DNA from 3 places in the Streptomyces mabaensis genome. Region 1 is predicted to be linked to each of the others. Evidence: riboswitches for the same ligand, from Rfam matches in the RefSeq annotation. Region 1 holds a riboswitch; each other region holds the start of a gene.
The links. A riboswitch is a leader RNA that binds a small molecule or an ion and turns the genes downstream of it on or off. The one in region 1 is predicted to bind cobalamin.
Positions count from the first base shown of each region.

Region 2: it holds a riboswitch for cobalamin, as region 1 does, so the genes downstream of both, ACWV17_RS10475 (prenyltransferase/squalene oxidase repeat-containing protein) here and ACWV17_RS04600 (ribonucleoside-diphosphate reductase subunit alpha) in region 1, are expected to answer to the same signal.
Region 3: it holds a riboswitch for cobalamin, as region 1 does, so the genes downstream of both, ACWV17_RS21210 (cobalamin biosynthesis protein) here and ACWV17_RS04600 (ribonucleoside-diphosphate reductase subunit alpha) in region 1, are expected to answer to the same signal.

Region 1 is NZ_JBSOPZ010000004.1:28,913-34,817, reverse strand. Features, by position in the region: gene ACWV17_RS04605 (ribonucleotide-diphosphate reductase subunit beta) at 1-1,004, opposite strand, end outside; gene ACWV17_RS04600 (ribonucleoside-diphosphate reductase subunit alpha) at 995-3,391, opposite strand; cobalamin riboswitch at 3,535-3,657, opposite strand; gene ACWV17_RS04595 (GNAT family N-acetyltransferase) at 3,711-4,208, opposite strand; gene ACWV17_RS04590 (YbdD/YjiX family protein) at 4,294-4,509, opposite strand; gene ACWV17_RS04585 (carbon starvation CstA family protein) at 4,506-5,905, opposite strand, start outside.
Region 2 is NZ_JBSOPZ010000009.1:141,244-147,148, forward strand. Features, by position in the region: gene ACWV17_RS10460 (ABC transporter ATP-binding protein) at 1-469, opposite strand, end outside; gene ACWV17_RS10465 (energy-coupling factor transporter transmembrane component T) at 466-1,671, opposite strand; gene ACWV17_RS10470 (SCO2322 family protein) at 1,686-2,339, opposite strand; gene ACWV17_RS10475 (prenyltransferase/squalene oxidase repeat-containing protein) at 2,339-3,589, opposite strand; cobalamin riboswitch at 3,682-3,833, opposite strand; gene ACWV17_RS10480 (MBL fold metallo-hydrolase) at 4,178-5,227, opposite strand; gene ACWV17_RS10485 (serine hydrolase domain-containing protein) at 5,325-5,905, opposite strand, start outside.
Region 3 is NZ_JBSOPZ010000023.1:65,014-70,918, forward strand. Features, by position in the region: gene ACWV17_RS21195 (glycoside hydrolase family 15 protein) at 1-809, shown strand, start outside; gene ACWV17_RS21200 (anion permease) at 993-2,237, shown strand; gene ACWV17_RS21205 (hypothetical protein) at 2,285-2,515, shown strand; cobalamin riboswitch at 2,701-2,832, shown strand; gene ACWV17_RS21210 (cobalamin biosynthesis protein) at 3,127-4,086, shown strand; gene ACWV17_RS21215 (cobyric acid synthase) at 4,083-5,663, shown strand; gene cobN (cobaltochelatase subunit CobN) at 5,660-5,905, shown strand, end outside.

The sequences.
Region 1 (5,905 bases):
AAGCCGACCGTGCCCTCGACCGCGACCTGGTACGCCGACGGCCGGCGCTCGAAGAAGTTCGTCAGCTCCTGCACTCCCTGAAGCTCCATGAAGGAGAACGGGTTCTCCGAGCCGTACACCGGTGCGAAGCCCAGCCGCGTCAGGCGCTGGTCGGCGACGCACTGCAGGTACTCGCGCATGGAGTCCGTGTTCATACCGGGCAGTCCGTCGCCGCACAGATCGCGGCCGAACTGGAGCTCCGCCTCGACGGCCTCCTTGAGCATGTCGGTGACCTGCTGCTGAAGGGCGTCGTCGAAGAGCTCCGGCTCCTCCTTGCGGACGGTGTCCACGACCTCGAACGCGAAGTTCATGTGCATGGTCTCGTCCCGGAAGACCCAGTTCGTCCCCGTCGCCAGCCCGTGCAGCAGCCCCCGGGACCGGAACCAGTACACATAGGCGAACGCGCCGTAGAAGAACAGGCCCTCGATGCACGCCGCGAAGCAGATCAGGTTCAGCAGGAAGCGGCGGCGGTCGGCCTTCGTCTCCAGGCGGTCGATCTTCTCTACGGAGTCCATCCACTTGAAGCAGAACTGGGCCTTCTCCCGGATCGACGGGATCTCCTCCACCGCGTCGAAGGCGGCCGCCCGGTCGTCCGGGTCCGGGAGGTAGGTGTCCAGCAGCGTCAGGTAGAACTGGACGTGCACGGCCTCCTCGAAGAGCTGGCGGGAGAGGTAGAGCCGCGCCTCGGGGGAGTTGATGTGCTTGTAGAGCGTCAGCACCAGGTTGTTGGAGACGATCGAGTCACCCGTCGCGAAGAACGCGACCAGCCGGCCGATCATGTGCTGCTCACCCGGGGAGAGCTTGGCGAGGTCGGCCACGTCGGAGTGGAGGTCGACCTCCTCCACCGTCCAGGTGTTCTTGATCGCGTCCCGGTAGCGCTCGTAGAAGTCCGGGTAGCGCATGGGGCGCAGGGTCAGTTCGAAGCCCGGGTCGAGCAGGTTCTTGTCACTCATGATTACTGGCATGCCTCGCAGGACTCGGGGTTCTCAAGGGAGCAGGCGATCGCGTCCGCCTCGGGGGCGGCCTGCTGGACGGGGATGGTGGCCGCGACGGTCGCGGCGGGTGCCCCGGCGGCGCGGGCGATGCGCGTCGCCGGGCGGGAGCGCAGGTAGTACGTCGTCTTCAGGCCCTTCTTCCAGGCGTACGCGTACATCGAGCTGAGCTTGCCGATGGTGGGCGAGGCCATGAAGAGGTTCAGCGACTGGCTCTGGTCGAGGTACGGCGTACGGGCCGCGGCCATGTCGATCAGCGCGCGCTGCGGCAGCTCCCACGCGGTGCGGTAGAGGCTGCGGATCTCCTGTGGGATCCAGCCCAGGCCCTCGACCGAGCCGTTGGAGTCGCGCAGCGCCTCGCGGGTCTGCGCGTCCCAGAGCCCGTGTTGCTTCAGGTCGTTGACCAGGTAGGCGTTGACCTGGAGGAACTCACCGCTGAGCGTCTCGCGCTTGAAGAGGTTGGAGACCTGCGGCTCGATGCACTCGTACACGCCGGCGATCGACGCGATGGTCGCGGTCGGGGCGATGGCGAGCAGGAGCGAGTTGCGCATGCCGGTCTTGGCGATCCGGGCGCGCAGCGCCGCCCAGCGCTCCGGCCAGGTGACCTCGACGCCGTAGTGGTCGGGGTGCAGTACGCCGCGGGCGGCCCGGGTCCGGGACCAGGCGGGCAGCGGGCCGTTGCGCTCGGCGAGGTCGCAGGACGCCTCGTACGCGGCGAGCATGATGCGCTCGGCGATCTTCGTGGAGAGTGCCTGCGCCTCCGCCGAGTCGAACGGCAGCCGCAGCTTGAAGAAGACGTCCTGCAGGCCCATCGCGCCCAGGCCCACCGGGCGCCACTTGGAGTTGGAGCGGCCGGCCTGCTCGGTCGGGTAGAAGTTGATGTCGACGACCCGGTCGAGGAAGGTCACGGCGGTACGGACGGTCTCGTCCAGCCGCTCCCAGTCGATCTCACCGGACGGCAGGACGAACGCGCCCAGGTTCACCGAGCCCAGGTTGCAGACCGCCGTCTCGCCGTCGTCCGTCACTTCGAGAATCTCGGTGCAGAGGTTCGAGGAGTGGACGACCTGGCCGGGCTCGGCGGTCTGGTTGGCCGTGCGGTTCGAGGCGTCCTTGAAGGTCATCCAGCCGTTGCCGGTCTGGGCGAGCGTACGCATCATCCGTCCGTACAGCTGGCGGGCCGGGACGGTGGTGCGGGCCAGGCCGTCCGCCTCGGCCCTGCGGTAGGCGCGGTCGAACTCCTCGCCCCACAGGTCGACCAGCTCGGGCACGTCGGCGGGAGAGAACAGCGACCAGTCGGCGTCGGCCTCGACGCGGCGCATGAACTCGTCCGGGATCCAGTGCGCGAGGTTGAGGTTGTGCGTACGGCGGGCTTCCTCGCCCGTGTTGTCGCGCAGCTCCAGGAACTCCTCGATGTCCGCGTGCCAGGTCTCCAGATAGACGCAGGCCGCGCCCTTGCGCCGGCCGCCCTGGTTGACCGCCGCGACCGAGGAGTCGAGGGTGCGCAGGAACGGGACGATGCCGTTGGAGTGGCCGTTGGTGCCGCGGATCAGCGAACCGCGGGAGCGGATACGGGAGTACGACAGGCCGATGCCACCCGCGTGCTTCGAGAGCCGCGCGATCTGGTGGTAGCGGTCGTAGATCGAGTCGAGCTCGTCCAGCGGCGAGTCCAGCAGATAGCAGGAGGACATCTGCGGGTGGCGGGTGCCGGAGTTGAAGAGCGTGGGCGAGGAGGGCAGGTAGTCCAGCCGGCTCATCAGCCGGTAGAGCGCGGCGACTTCGTCGGCCGAGCGCGCACTCTCGTCTTCTGCGAGTCCCGCCGCCACCCGCAGCATGAAGAACTGCGGCGTCTCGATGACCTGGCGGGTGATCGGGTGGCGCAGCAGGTAGCGGCTGTGCAGGGTGCGCAGGCCGAAGTAGCCGAAGCGGTCGTCCGCCCCGTCGGCGAGCGCCATGTCGACCAGCGTGTCCAGCCGGTCGGCGTGCGTCCGGACGAAGTCGGCCGTACGGTCGGCGATCAGGCCCTCGCGGTGTCCGACGGCGACCGAGGCGGAGAACGACACCGCGCCCTGCCCCGCTGCCTCGTCCGCGATGGCGAGGGTCAGCAGCCGGGCGGCGAGCTGCGAGTACGCCGGGTCCTCGGAGATGAGACCCGCGGCCGCCTCGGTGGCCAGGCCCCGCAGCTCGGCCTCGTCCGACCGCGCGTTGCGGCCGCGCAGCGCGGCCGCGGCGACCCGGCCCGGATCGGTGTCCGGCAGATCGGCGGTGAGGTCGGTCAGGGTCCGCAGAAGTGCGGTCCCCGGCCCGTCGGCAACCTGTTCGGCAACCTGTGCTGACGCAGGACCGGCTGGCGCGATGGTCACGGGGGTGCTCTCCCTCGCTCGGCTCGGGGCCGCGGGGGGAGCGGAGGCGCCCACGGGCGTATGCGGCCGGCACAGGGCAGCACACCACGCGGCGTCCACCGGCCCATCCGCGAGGCCCGGACGTATCGGCACCCGGAACGGTCGAACCGGATGCACCGTCGGCAGGTCTTCGGACTCCTGGACGCGCGAACGCGCACCAATGCACCGTTGCGGGACAGTTCCGGATTTCCACCGGATTCCCCTGCGGCGACAGCGAGCATGAGCATACATGTGGGGGCGGGTTGATGCGTCACCCCCCACATGTTGTGTCGTGGACCCCCTACAGCTCCAACTCGTAGGTGAGGAGCGGAAGGTCCGGTATCGGCTCCCAGTCCCGCTCCGGCGTGCGGACGAAGCCCAGCCGTTCGTAGATCCGGTGGGCTCCGCGCATGGCGGGCGTGGTGGACAGGACCAGCCGCGCCACCCCGTCGATCGCTCGCGCCCGCTCGATGCACGCCCGTACGAGCGCCTCGCCCGCACCGCGCCCCCGTCCCGCGCGGGCGACGGCCAGCATCCGGAACTCCGCCTCGCCCTCCCGCGCGATGTCGGCCCACGCGCTGCCGGGCGGCGCGAAGGTCACACTGCCCAGCAGCTGTCCCTCGCGCACCGCGACGAGGACCTCCGCGTTGCGCGCCCGCCGGGCCACGTCCCGCAGGACGTGGAGGTAGTCGTCGTCCTCCCCGAAGTCCAGCAGACCGTCCCCGAGATACGCCTGTGCGGTGATCTCACCCAGCTCCTCGTACTCCTCGGGCCGGGCCTCCCTGATCGTGATGTCCATGTTCCGAAGTGTGCCGCAGGGGTACGACAACGGGCCGCCGTGTTTCCCCAGGGGGGATCACGGCGGCCCGCTTCCGTTCGGGCGCTCAGCAGCAGCGGAAGCCGTCCCGGGGGTCGGCCTCCCGCGCGTCCGTACGGCTGCGCTCGAACTCGCGCCGGGTCATGACCTCGGCGGCCGGGTCGCAGGACCGGGCGTGGGCGACGTACCTGTCGTACACCGCCTCGCCGGACACCTCGCGCACGTACCAGCGGATCCAGTGCACGGCCCGCCCGAACCTGGTCAACGTAGTCGGGGCGCTCATGCCGGGCCGGATCCCGCGGGGACGGTGTCCTTGCGGAGACCGCCGTCCGGGCCGAGTCCGGCCGCCGCGAACTCGGCCTTCTCCTCCTGGGTGGCGAGCAGGCTCGCCGGTGCGAGGAGCTTGGACTCGGTGTACGGGACCTCGGCGAGCCTGACGCCCTCCGGGTTGCTGATGGCCCGGAAGCAGACGCGTGCCGCGTCCGCGATGACCACGACGATGAGGACGGCGAAGAGCACCGAAAGCACCCCGTCGACGGTGGCGTTGGTGACCACCGTGTGCATGTCGTCCATCGTCTTGGCGGGCGGCAGCACCTTGTCGGCGTCGATGCCCGCCTGGAACTTCTCGCGCTGGGCGAAGAAGCCCACCTTGACGTCGTCCGAGAAGATCTTCTGCCAGCTCGCGGTGAGCGTGACCGCGACGTCCCAGGCGAGCGGGACGGCGGTGACCCAGGCCCACTTGAGCCGGCCGGACTTGACCAGCAGCGTGGTGCACACGGCCAGGGCCACGGCGGCGAGCAGCTGGTTGGCGATGCCGAACAGCGGGAAGAGCTGGTTGATTCCGCCCAGCGGGTCGTGCACGCCGACCCACAGGAAGTAGCCCCAGCCGCCGACGACCACCGCGCTGGCGAACCAGACGCCCGGCTTCCAGCTGACCTGGCGGAACGGCTTGTAGACGTTGCCCAGCATGTCCTGGAGCATGAAGCGCCCGACCCGGGTGCCCGCGTCCACGGTGGTGAGGATGAAGAGCGCCTCGAACATGATCGCGAAGTGGTACCAGAAGGCCTTCATCGCGGTGCCGCCGACCACGGCCGAGAAGATCTCCGACATACCGAGCGCGAAGGTCGGCGCACCACCGGTCCGCGACAGCAGGCTGGCTTCCTCGACGTCCGCGGCGGCCTTCGCCAGCTGCTCGGGGGAGATGCTGAAGCCGAGGTTCGCCACCGCCGTGGAGGCGGACTCGACGGTCGTGCCGACGACGCCCGCGGGGGAGTTGATGGCGAAGTACAGGCCCGGGTCGATGATGCATGCCGTGATCATCGCCATGATGGCGACGAACGACTCGGTCAGCATGGCCCCGTAGCCGATCATCCGGACCTGGGTCTCCTTCTGGATCATCTTCGGGGTCGTGCCCGAGGAGACCAGGGCGTGGAAGCCGGAGAGCGCGCCGCACGCGATGGTGATGAAGACGAAGGGGAACATCGAGCCGGCGAAGACCGGTCCGTCCCCGCGGCTCGCGAACTCGGTGACCGCGTCCATCTTCAGGGTCGGCAGAGTGAGCGCGACGCCCAGTGCGAGCAGCACGATCGTGCCGATCTTCATGAAGGTGGAGAGGTAGTCGCGCGGTGCGAGCAGCATCCACACCGGCAGGACGGAGGCCAGGAAGCCGTACACGATCA
Region 2 (5,905 bases), on a different contig from region 1:
TCAGGACGGAACCGATGGCGACGCGCTGCTGCTGGCCGCCGGAGAGCGTGGCGATGGGCCGGTCGCGCAGCTCGGCCAGGCCGAGCAGATCGAGCGTCTCCTCGACGCGGCGCCGCATGGTGGCGGGCGGGATGCCGAGCGATTCCATGCCGTACGCCAGCTCGTCCTCGACGGTGTCGGTCACGAAGTGGGCGAGCGGGTCCTGCCCCACGGTGCCGACGACGTCGGCGAGTTCGCGCGGCTTGTGGGTACGGGTGTCACGGCCCGCGACGGTGACGCGGCCGTGCAGCGTGCCGCCGGTGAAGTGCGGCACCAGCCCGGAGACCGCGCCCAGCAGGGTCGACTTACCGACTCCGGACGGGCCGACGAGCAGGACCAGCTCCCCTTCGGGGACGGTGAGATCGGCGCCCTGGAGGGCGGGGGCCGGCGCACCGTCGTAGGTGACGGAGACATTCTCGAACCGGATCACGCGGACTCCTTCGGCGGGAGCTGTGGCAGGGGCGCCACGAAGGCGGGCAACAGGCCGAGCAGCACGGAAGCGGCGGGCCAGAGCGGGAACTCGGGTGCGGTGAGCGGGACAACACCGGGGTGCAGCGCTTCCGGATCGTACGAACCGGCCCAGATCATCAGCGCCGCGACGGCCATCCCGGAACCGGACACCAGCCAGGCGCGCACGCCCCAGCGGTCCGGGCGGTAGCGGGTGCGTACGCTGCGCCGGCCGGCGAGCCGGAGCCCGGTGAGGGCGGCGGCGAGCCCGGCGGCGAGGACCGGCAGCCCGAAGGCCGCGCCCTCGGCGGCGAGCAGCCCGTACGAACCGGCGCACACGCCGAGCAGCCCGCCGATGGTGAGGGCGTTGGTGGTGCGGCGTACGGCCTTCGGGACCTGGGCGGTACGGCCGTACCCGCGCGCGTCCATGGCGGCGGCGGTGGCCACCGAGCGCTCCAACGCGCCCTCCAGGACCGGCAGTCCGATCTGGAGGATCGCCTTGATCCCGCCGGTCGGGCGGCCCCGGAGCCGGCGGGCGGCGCGTAGCCGGACGACGTCGGAGACCATGTTCGGCGCGAAGGTCATCGCGACGACGACGGCCACGCCCACCTCGTAGAGGGCGCTGGGCAGCGACTTGAGCAGCCGGGCCGGGTTGGCGAGGGCGTTCGCCGCGCCCACGCAGATGAGGAGGGTGGCCAGCTTCAGGCCCTCGTACAGCGCGAAGACCAGCCCCTCGGCGGTCACCCGGCCACCGATGCGCACGCCCTGCGCCCAGTCGGGGAGCGGGACTTCGGGCATGGTGAAGAGGGTGTGCGCGCCGGGAACGGGGGAGCCGAGGAAGACGGCGAAGACGAGGCGGATGGCGATGACGGCGAGGCCGAGCTTGACGAACGCGCCGTACGAGCGGGCCCAGGGGGCGTCGGTGCGGCGGGAGGCGACGACGTAGCCCGCGACGCCGATGAGGAGGCCGAGAAGGAGGGGGTTGGTGGTCCGCGAGGCGCCGGCGGCCAGCCCGAGCGCCCACAGCCACCACGCCCCGGCATGCAGGGCGTTGCTACGGCCGGCCTCGGGCGCGCGGAGTCGCTGCCGGCGGGGGCGGCTGTTTCCGCTGCCGCCGGCGGCCCCGACCCCGGCGGGGGGCGGAAGATCCGGGCCCGGGTTTCCCGCGGGTGCGGTGTGGGGCATCGGTACGCGCCCGGTCAGCCGCGGCCGCCGCGACGGCGGCGGGACTGCCATACGCCTGCCGCGCCGAGCGCGAGTACAGCCGCGAGGCCCGCGAGCAGGCCCGCGGACGGGCCGTCGTCCTCAGCCGCGTCATCCGGCACCGGGGCAGGCGACTTCTGCGCGTCGCCCGACACCTGCTCGCCGCAGCCCGCCTTCGGGTAGCCCGCGATCGCGCACAGCAGCGCGTCGCTGTTGTAGCGCAGCGGCTTCGCGACCGCCGCCAGCGCTTCCGCGCTCGTCGCGTCCGCGCCGACCCGCGCGCACGCCGTACGCGGCCCGGGCGGCGTCTCGCCATCGGGCGCGTCCGCCTGCGTACCGAAGTCGATGACCAGCGCGACGCGCTTGCGGCCGTCCTGCGTGGGGGTCTTGCCGCAGATCGCCTCGAAGTCCGCGGCTCCGCGCGGCTGCGCGGAGTCCTGAGAGTCCTCGCTGACCGAGAAGCGGAAGCCCTGGACGTCGCCGTCGGCCGGCCTCGCCACCGAGGGCCCCTGGGTGGCGTACTTCCACGCCCCGGCGTCCCGCTCCCAGAACGACCAGTAGCGGTATCCGGCCGCCTGGGCGGACCCCGCGCCCAGCACGCCGAGAAGGGTGCCGAGCGCGAGGGCGAAGGCGGCGATCCGGGTCCGCATCACGCCTGCTGCTGGTTCTTCTTGTTCCGGCCGCTGATCAGGAAGCCGATGCCGATACCGGCGACGGCGCCGACCCCGACGATCCACCAGACGCTGACCCCGGAGTCGTCGGTGTCCTTCTTCTCCGCGGCGGGCTTCGCGGCGGCCTCGGGGGCCGGGCCGGTCGCGTTCAGCTGCTGCACGAGGTCGGCGCCGCCGAACGCGCGCGGGTCCGTGCCGGTCGCGTGCGCGGCGAGCACCAGCGTGCCGAGGCCCGCCGGGTTGTCATTCGCCCACTCCGCGGAGTTCTGCTGCAGCCAGCCGAGCGGTCCGGCCGCCGCGTCCTTGTGCTGGCCGGCGGCCAGCGCGATGACCGCGTCGGCGGTGTTGCCGATGTCGGGGGTGGGCTGGTCGGCGCCGGGCGTGAGGGCCGTCAGGTGCTGCCCGTCCTTCTTCAGCGTCGCCGCGAGGTAGCCCGCGGCGCCTGCCGCGGCCGTCTCGGCGGTGACCTTGCCGGCGCCCGCCTTGCAGTCCAGCGGTGCGACGGCGGTGTCGTCCTTGCCGAGCGGCTCCACGACCAGGCCGCTGCCGAGTCCGGCGAGCGCGGCGGCCGCGGTGGCGTCGCCGTTCGCGGCGAGCTTGCCGGTCTTGTCGGGCTGGTACGCGAAGGAGCCGCGCTCGGCCGGCTTCGCGGCGTCGCAGCCGAGCTGGAAGGACACCAGCCCGTCGTACGCCGACCTGCCCTTCTTCGACTTCACCTCGGCCGGCTTCTCGTCCGCCGCGGCCAGCGCGCCGATGACCACCGCCGTGGAGTTCGCGTCGCTCGGCCCGCCTGGCATGTAGCCCCAGCCGCCGTCGTCGTTCTGTACGGACTTCAGCCAGCCGACGCTCTTCTTCACCGCGTCCGCGTGCCCGCCGAGCGCGGCCAGGGACTGCACGGCGACGGCGGTGGAGTTGCTGTCCACCATCGTCTTGGCGTCGCAGGCCTTTGTGGCGTCGGCGCGGAACGCGGCGAACGCGCCGTTCGCGCACTGCTGCCCGGTCAGCCAGTTCACGGCCTGCTTCGCGGGTGTGACCCCGACCGTGTCCTGCGCGAGCATGGCTATCGACTGGCGCCAGACGCCGTCGTACGTCGGGTCCTTCTTGCCGTACAGGCCGGCGGGGATCACCGGCGCCGGGGCCGGGGACGGCGCTGCGAAGGCGGTGGGGGCAGCGGCCACGCAGAGTACGGCGGAAGCTGCGAGCGCGGCTGCGCTGCGGCGAACGGTCATGGCGGGCGGTGCCTCTCCACTGGGGAGCCGGAAGCAGGCACGCGCAGGTACCAGGCTCCGGCTCCGTATACCTCGACGGTGCCGGCCACCGGGGACTTCCGGCGGCACGAGCCGGTCACGTCCGACAGGGCAGTCCGACTCACCGCCGGCGAGGGCGGCTCACGGTTGCGGGGTCAGCGCCGGATTTGCACCGGCTTCCCCCTGTACGACGTGATGACGACGGGCTCACTCTACCGGCCCGTAGCAACCCGCCCGCGGGGCGGGACCGGGGTCGTGGCCCTGTCAGGACTGCGGCCGGGACCGAAGCCGACGCCCCCGGCTCTCCGCGACGCGCAGCGCATCGGCCAGGCATTCCGACAACCGGCGGGCTGCGAAACGCAGTTCGTCGACCGTGGATGTGCTGTCCATGAGCAAGTGGCGAGCGAGGGTGAGGACTTCGCTACCCATGCCAAGTTGCACGGCCTCTATCTGGTCGGCACGCGCGTCTGGCCACGCCTGCGTACCTCTTCGCATACGGACCGCACCGCGAAGCGGGCCCATCAGGAACCCCACCAGCCGCAGGCGGAGCGACGAAGACATGCGCGAACCCTACCGACACGCCTGTACGGCCCGGTACGTGACCGGGGTGCTGCCCGGGACCGGTTCCGCCCGGCCCAGTTTCACCAGGCGGCGCAGATGGGCCTCCGCCTCCGAGACCGCGATGTTCCTTGAGCCGTACGGGATCTGCTCCCACGGGCGGTTCCACTCCATGCGCTCCGCGAGCTGCCAGGGCGTGAGCGGGGTGGTGATCAGGTCCAGGAGCCCCTGGAGCCGTTCCTCGTGGTGGGCGAGCAACTCCCGTACCCGGGCGGGGGCGTCGGTGAACGCGTGCTGGTGGGCCGGGAGGACCTCGGCGGGGGCCAGGCGGCCGATGCGTTCGAGGGAGTCGAGGTAGTCGCCGAGGGGGTCGGTGACCCTGGTGTCCTCCGGGTCCTCGTACAGGCCGATGTGCGGGGAGATCCCGGGGAGCAGGTGGTCGCCGGAGAAGAGCCGCCCGTTGCCGGGGAGGTTCGCCGGGTGGTCCTCCTCCAGGTGCAGGCAGACGTGGCCGGGGGTGTGGCCCGGCGTCCAGATGGCGCGCAGCCGGCGTCCGGCCAGGTCGAGGAGTTCGCCAGGGATAATCTCCCGGTCGGGGAGGGCGGCGCGCAGCCCCGGCAGGGTCCGCATCCGCCCGGACGCGCGGGCGGCGCGCAGCGGGGCGGTGTGCTCGTCGGGGGCGCCGGCGGCGGCCAGTTTGGTGGCCAGGTAGTCGAGCCAGACGCCGGGCTCGGCGGTGCGGGTGCGCTGGATGACCTCGGTGTCGGCCGCGTGCATCGCGATCCAGGCGCCGGACGCGTCACGGACCTGCCCGGAGAGCCCGTGGTGGTCGGGGTGGTGGTGGGTGATGACGACGCCGTGGATGTCGGCGATGTCCACGTCGAGCGCGGTGAGTCCGGCGACCAGGGTGTCCCAGGAGGTGGGATCGTCCCAGCCGGTGTCGATCAGCACCGGGCCGCGGTCGGTGTCGAGCAGGTGGACGAGGGTGTGGCCGAGCGGATTGTCCGGGATGGGGACCTTGATGCTCCAGACGCCTCCACCGTGGTCGGACACCTGGGTCATGGGCCCCTCATCTCTCCGGCGGCACAGCCATGAGGGTCACTATAACTAGAACTGGTTCCAATGGTCGCCCAAGTCGACCATTTGATCCGTACTGCGGTCAGTCGGCCTTCAACGGCCGGTCCGGAGCGATGTGGTTGGCGATCGATGCCAGGAGCGGGGTGGTGAAGTTCTTCGCGGCGTTGCTGCCGATTCCCTGGGTCCCGACCGTCGCGATCGCGATCTTCTTGGACGGCAGGTAGGCGACCGTGGCCTGGTAGCCGGCGAATGACGGGTTCTGCAGGAGCCAGCTGTTCTGCACCGCCACTCCGAGGGCGTAGTCCGTCGTCGGTGACAGCTTGGACACGGGGGTGATCTGTGCTCGGTGAGACTCGGGCGTCAGTAGCTTCCCCTCGCCCAGCGCCGCCATCGTCTTCCCCAGGTCCTCCAGCGTTCCCGTCATGACCGCTCCCGGTGCCAGCGTCCATGACGGGTCCCAGTAGGTGGAGTCCTCGAATACGTCCCGTTCGTTGTCGAAGGCATGCAACACCGGGGGCGTGATATCGGCTGTGGACGGGTTGTCGGTCCCGGTCAGGCCGAGGGGCTTCAGGATGTCGTTCCGCATCACCTCCGCCAGCGGCTTCTTCTCCACCTTCGAGATGATGTCACCCAGGATCACCCAATTGGCGTGCGAGTAAACGA
Region 3 (5,905 bases), on a different contig from region 1:
GCGGCTGGCGCGGGAACGCGCCGGTGCGCGTCGGCAACGGCGCCTGGCAACAACGTCAGCTCGACGTCTACGGGGAACTGCTGGACGCGGCCCACCAGACGCTTCCCTCCGGCGAGCAGCTCGACCCACACACCCGCACCCTGCTGCTGCAAGCGGCCGAGGCGGCTGCACGCCGCTGGAGCGAACCCGACCAGGGCATCTGGGAGGTACGCGGGCCCAGCCGGCACTTCCTGCACTCCAAACTGATGTGCTGGGTCGCGCTGGACCGGGCCATCGACATGGCCCCCGCGCTGGCTGCCACCTCCGACCGCGTCACCGAATGGAAGCGAACCCGCGCCCAGATCCGCACGGCCATCGAAACCCGCGGATGGAACGCCCGCCTGGGCGCATTCACCCAGTCATTCGAAAGTGACGAGCTCGACGCCTCGGCGCTCATGCTTCCGCTCGTCGGATTCCTCCCGGGCCACGACGCCCGCGTCCGCTCCACCGTGGAGGCGATCGCGGCCCGGCTCACCGATGCCCACGGCCTGGTACGCCGCTACCTCAGCGACGACATCGCGGCCGAGGAAGGATCGTTCCTCCTGTGCACGTTCTGGCTCGCTCACGCTCTGGCCCTGATCGGTGAAGCGACCCGTGCGCGAGACGTTTTCGAGACCGCCCTCGATCATGCCAACGATGTCGGTCTCCTTGCCGAAGAGGTCTCCTCAGCCACCGGAGAGGCGCTCGGCAACTATCCCCAGGCCTTCAGCCACATCGGGCTGATCAATGCCGCCGGCGCCATCCACCAGGCCGAACAGGTCGCGACCTAGCGGGGGCTCTCCGTAGTGGCTTGGTAACCCGCAGGTCAGGTTACCTGGGGTCCCGTGTCAGTTCATCTTCCGTTCACCAAGTCAACGTACGTTCGGCCAGAGCCGAGACGTATGGACGCCTCGGCTTTTCTCAGGCCGCCAGCCGCATACGGAAACGGATGACCCCTGATGGCACATGAGGCCATGATTCTGCTTGGGATTGTGATCGTCACCGCCCTCGTGTTCGATTTCACGAACGGTTTCCACGACACAGCCAACGCGATGGCGACGACCATCTCGACCGGCGCTCTCAAGCCCAAGACGGCGGTGGCCATGTCCGCCGTGCTCAACCTCGTCGGCGCTTTCCTCTCGGTGGAAGTCGCCAAGACGATCTCCAGCGGACTCGTCAACGAAGAGGGCATCAGGCCCGAAGTCATTTTCGCGGCGCTCGTCGGCGCCATCCTGTGGAATCTGCTGACCTGGTTGGTCGGCCTGCCGTCCAGTTCCTCGCACGCCCTGATGGGCGGCCTGGTCGGCGCCACCGTCGCCTCGGTCGGCTTCGGCGGAGTCAACGGCGACGTCGTCGTCACCAAGGTGCTGATCCCCGCGATCGCCGCCCCGCTGGTCGCCGGTGTCGCCGCGATGCTCGCCACCCGGCTCACGTACAAACTGAGCAGCAAGACCAACGAGAAGGCGTCGGCCAAGGGCTACCGCGTCGGCCAGATCAGCTCCGCGGGCCTCGTCTCGCTGGCGCACGGCACCAACGACGCGCAGAAGACCATGGGCATCATCACCCTCGCCCTGGTCGCCGGCGGCGCTCTCGCCCCCGGCTCGAACCCGCCTCTGTGGGTCATCCTCTCGGCCGGTGTCGCGATCGCCCTCGGCACCTACCTCGGTGGCTGGCGCATCATCCGCACCATGGGCAAGGGTCTCACCGACCTCCAGCCGCAGCAGGGCTTCGCCGCCCAGACCAGCGCGGCGAGCGTCATCCTGGCCTCCTCGAACCTCGGCTTCTCCCTCTCCACCACCCACTCGTGCTCCGGCGCGGTGATGGGCTCCGGTCTCGGACGCAAGGGCGGTGTGGTCCGCTGGTCCACCGCGACCCGCATGTTCATCGCCTGGGGCCTGACCCTGCCGGCGGCCGGCCTTGTCGCGGCGGGCGCGGAGCTCGTCACCAGGCAGGGCAACTGGGGTGTCGCCGCCGTCGCGGTCTTCCTCGTCAGCTCCTGCCTCGCGATCTGGCTGGTCTCCCGCCGCCAGGTCGTCGACCACACCAACGTCAACGAGACCGGCGCCGACGGCGAGCCCGCGGGCGTCGTGACCGCCGCGATGGCCGCCGTCACCCCGCCGCCGGCCGGCGTCACCACCGCCACCACCGGCGAACTGAAGGCCACCATCCCCGCCCCGGCGCCCGCGTCCCCCGAACCGCCGCAGCCCGCGACCGTCTGACCAGCTCGACGCGCTCGACGCACTCGACGAGTGAAGGAATCAGCAGTATGAAGATCGACTGGGCAGCTCTCGGCTCCGTCTTCGGAGTCAGCCTCACGGCCACCGTCGCCCTGGTGGGCCTGTTCACCCTCGGCATCGTCGGCCTCTCCAAGCAGGAGTCCGCCACCGCGCAGGGAGGCTCCGCCGGCGCCGCGGCCCTGGCCCGCACCGGCGCGTACGCCTGCTTCGCGCTCTGCGCGGCGGCGGTGGCGTACGGGATCTATCTGATCGTCGTCTGACCCAACCCGGCAGCCGACCGCACCGGCAAGCCGACCGCCCCCGGCGGGTCCCTCACGGACTCCTGCCGGGGGCGTTCGCGTTCCCGCCGGTGTGGGGCTTCGCACACTGTCCCGCCGCAGGTCAACGGCGAGTTGACGGGCGTTCGCGGGGCGTGGTGGACTTCCGGAGCCAAACGGCGGCAGGAGAGGAAGTCCGGTGCGAATCCGGCGCGGTCCCGCCACTGTCACCGGGGAGCACTCCCCCACACCGGAAGTCACGGCCCGTGCGTACGGGCTGGAAGGCCGGGGGAGTTGCCGATCCGGGAGCCAGGAGACTCTCACCGCCGGTCACGTCGAACCAGGGCGCGGACCCTGAGTGAGGACTTTCGCCATGCCGGGCTGCGGTTCAGTTGTCCATGTGAGTACGAGTACGGGGTCCCGCCGAGGTCCTGTCCGGGCGATCTTTGAGGATCAGCCCGCGGCGTCAGATGCGGTGCATCGCAAGGCGGAGGATCGCCCTCGTACTGGATGTACTTGGGCTACTCCGACAACGCGGCGAGGTGCCGTAGCTGGCGCCGCGGGCCCGAGAAGATCGCCCGGACAGGGCCTAGGCGTATCGGCCGGCTGAACCCATGCGTGCCGATCGCGTATGTGCATACGGCGTGACCGCCGGCCTGCTCGGCGACCTCGTCCTCGGCGATCCCCGCCGCGGGCATCCGGTCGCCGCGTTCGGGCGGGCCGCCACCGCCGTCGAGAAGGTCCTGTGGCATGACCACCGCGGGTGGGGCGCGCTGCACGCCGTGGTGTGCGCCGGGGGCGCGGCCGCCGCCGGCGCGCTGGCCGCCCGCGCCGTACGCTCCCGTCCCGCCGCCCATGCCGCGCTGACCGCCGCGGCGACCTGGGCCGTGGTGGGCGGGACGTCGCTGGGCCGCGAGGCCCGGGCCATCGGCGGCGCGCTGGCGGCCGGCGACCTCGACGTCGCCCGGGAACGGCTGCCCCGTCTGTGCGGGCGCGACCCGCAGTCCCTGGACGGCCGTCAGATCGCCCGCGCCGTCGTGGAGTCCGTCGCCGAGAACACCTCCGACGCGGTGGTGGGGGCCCTGGTGTGGGGCGCCGTCGCGGGCGTCCCCGGCCTGCTCGCGTTCCGCGCGGTGAACACCCTGGACGCCATGGTCGGGCACAAGTCACCCCGGTACCTGCGGTACGGCTGGGCCTCGGCCCGGCTCGACGACGTGGCGGGCGGGCCGGGCTCCCGGCTGACCGCGGCCGCCGCCGTACTGGCCGGGCCCGACCGCCGGGGGGCGGTACGGGCCTGGCGGCAGGACGCGGCAAAACACCCGAGCCCCAACGCCGGGCCGGTGGAGGCCTCGTTCGCCGGAGCGCTGGGCGTACGGCTCGGCGGCACCCTCTCGTACGCCGGCCGCGTCGAACACCGGCCGGTGCTGAACGCCGGTGGCCGGCCGGTCGAGGTGGCCGACATCGACCGCGCCGTGAAGCTGTCGCGCGTGGTCACCGGGGTGGCCCTGGGGGTGTGCGTCGCGGGCCGGCTCGTCGCCGGCCGGCTGATCGCTGGACGGAGGAGGACCGCATGAACCGCACGCGCGGGGGTGGACTGCTGGTCGCCGGCACTACGTCGGACGCCGGCAAGAGCGTTGTCACGGCCGGGATCTGCCGGTGGCTGGTACGCACCGGGGTGAAGGTCGCGCCCTTCAAGGCGCAGAACATGTCGCTGAACTCGTTCGTCACGCGCGAGGGCGCGGAGATCGGGCGGGCCCAGGCGATGCAGGCCCAGGCGGCACGGGTCGAGCCGAGCGCGCTGATGAATCCCGTACTGCTCAAGCCCGGCAGCGACCGCAGCAGCCAGGTGGTGCTGATGGGGAAGCCGGTGGGTGAGATGAGCGCGCGTGGGTTCTTCGGGGGGCCTGGGCCCGCGGCGGAGCCGCAATCAGACGCAGTGTCCCCCGGAAAAACGCTGCATGGCGGCCGGCAGGAGGCACTTCTCGGGACCGTCACGGCGTGCCTGGAGGAACTGCGGGGCACGTATGACGCCGTGATCTGTGAGGGGGCCGGCAGTCCTGCCGAGATCAACCTGCGGCGTACGGACATCGTCAACATGGGCATCGCCCGGGCGGCGGACTTCCCGGTGGTCGTGGTGGGAGACATCGACCGCGGGGGCGTCTTCGCCTCCTTCTTCGGCACGACCGCCTTGTTGAGCGCCGAGGACCAGTCGCTGATCGCGGGCTACCTCGTCAACAAGTTCCGCGGCGATGTGTCACTGCTGGAGCCCGGCCTGGAGATGCTCCGGGGGCTGACCGGACGTCAGACGTACGGTGTGCTGCCGTTCCGGCACGGGCTCGGCATCGACGAGGAGGACGGGCTGCGGGTCTCGCTACGGGGCGCCGTACGCGAGTCCGTCGTCGCCCCGCCGGTCGGCGAGGACGTGCTGCGGGTCGCGGTGTGCGCGGTGCCGCTGATGTCCAACTTCACGGACGTCGACGCGCTGGCCGCCGAGCCCGGCGTCGTCGTGCGGTTCGTGGACCGCGCCGAGGAACTCGCCGACGCCGACCTGGTGGTGGTGCCGGGAACGCGCGGCACCGTCCGGGCGCTGGAGTGGCTGCGGGAGCGCGGTCTCGCGGAGGCGATCGCGCGGCGCGCCGCCGAGGGCCGGCCCGTACTGGGCATCTGCGGCGGCTTCCAGCTGCTCGGCGCACACATCGAGGACGAGGTCGAGTCACGGGCGGGCCACGTCCCGGGGCTCGGACTGCTGCCGGTCCGGGTCCGGTTCGCCGTCGAGAAGACGCTCGCCCGGCCCGTCGGGGAGGCGCTCGGCGAGCCCGTCGAGGGATACGAGATCCACCACGGGGTGGCCGAAGTTCTCGGCGGCACCCCCTTCCTGGACGGCTGCCGGGCCGGCGACGTCTGGGGCACCCACTGGCACGGATCGCTGGAGAGCGACGGCTTCCGGCGCGCGTTCCTGCGGGAGGTGGCCGCCGCCGCGGGACGCCGCTTCGTACCCGCGCCGGACACGTCGTTCGGGACGCTGCGCGAGGAGCAGCTGGACCTGCTGGGCGATCTGATCGAAGAACACGCGGACACGGGTGCGCTGCTGCGGCTGATCGAGTCGGGCGCACCGTCAGGACTTCCCTTCATCGCACCTGGAGCGCCATGAGCACCGTGCTGTTGCTGTCCACCGCCGATACGGACCTGCTGGCGGCCCGGGCCTCCGGCGCGCCGTACCGCATCGGCAACCCGACCCGGATCGACGTCGCGGCCGAGCTGCCCGCGCTGATCGAGGGTTCCTCGGTGGCCGTCGTACGGCTGCTGGGCGGCAAGCGGGCCTGGGAGGACGGTCTCGCCGCGCTGAAGGCGGCCGGGATCCCGACCGTTCTGCTGGGCGGCGAGGCCGTACCG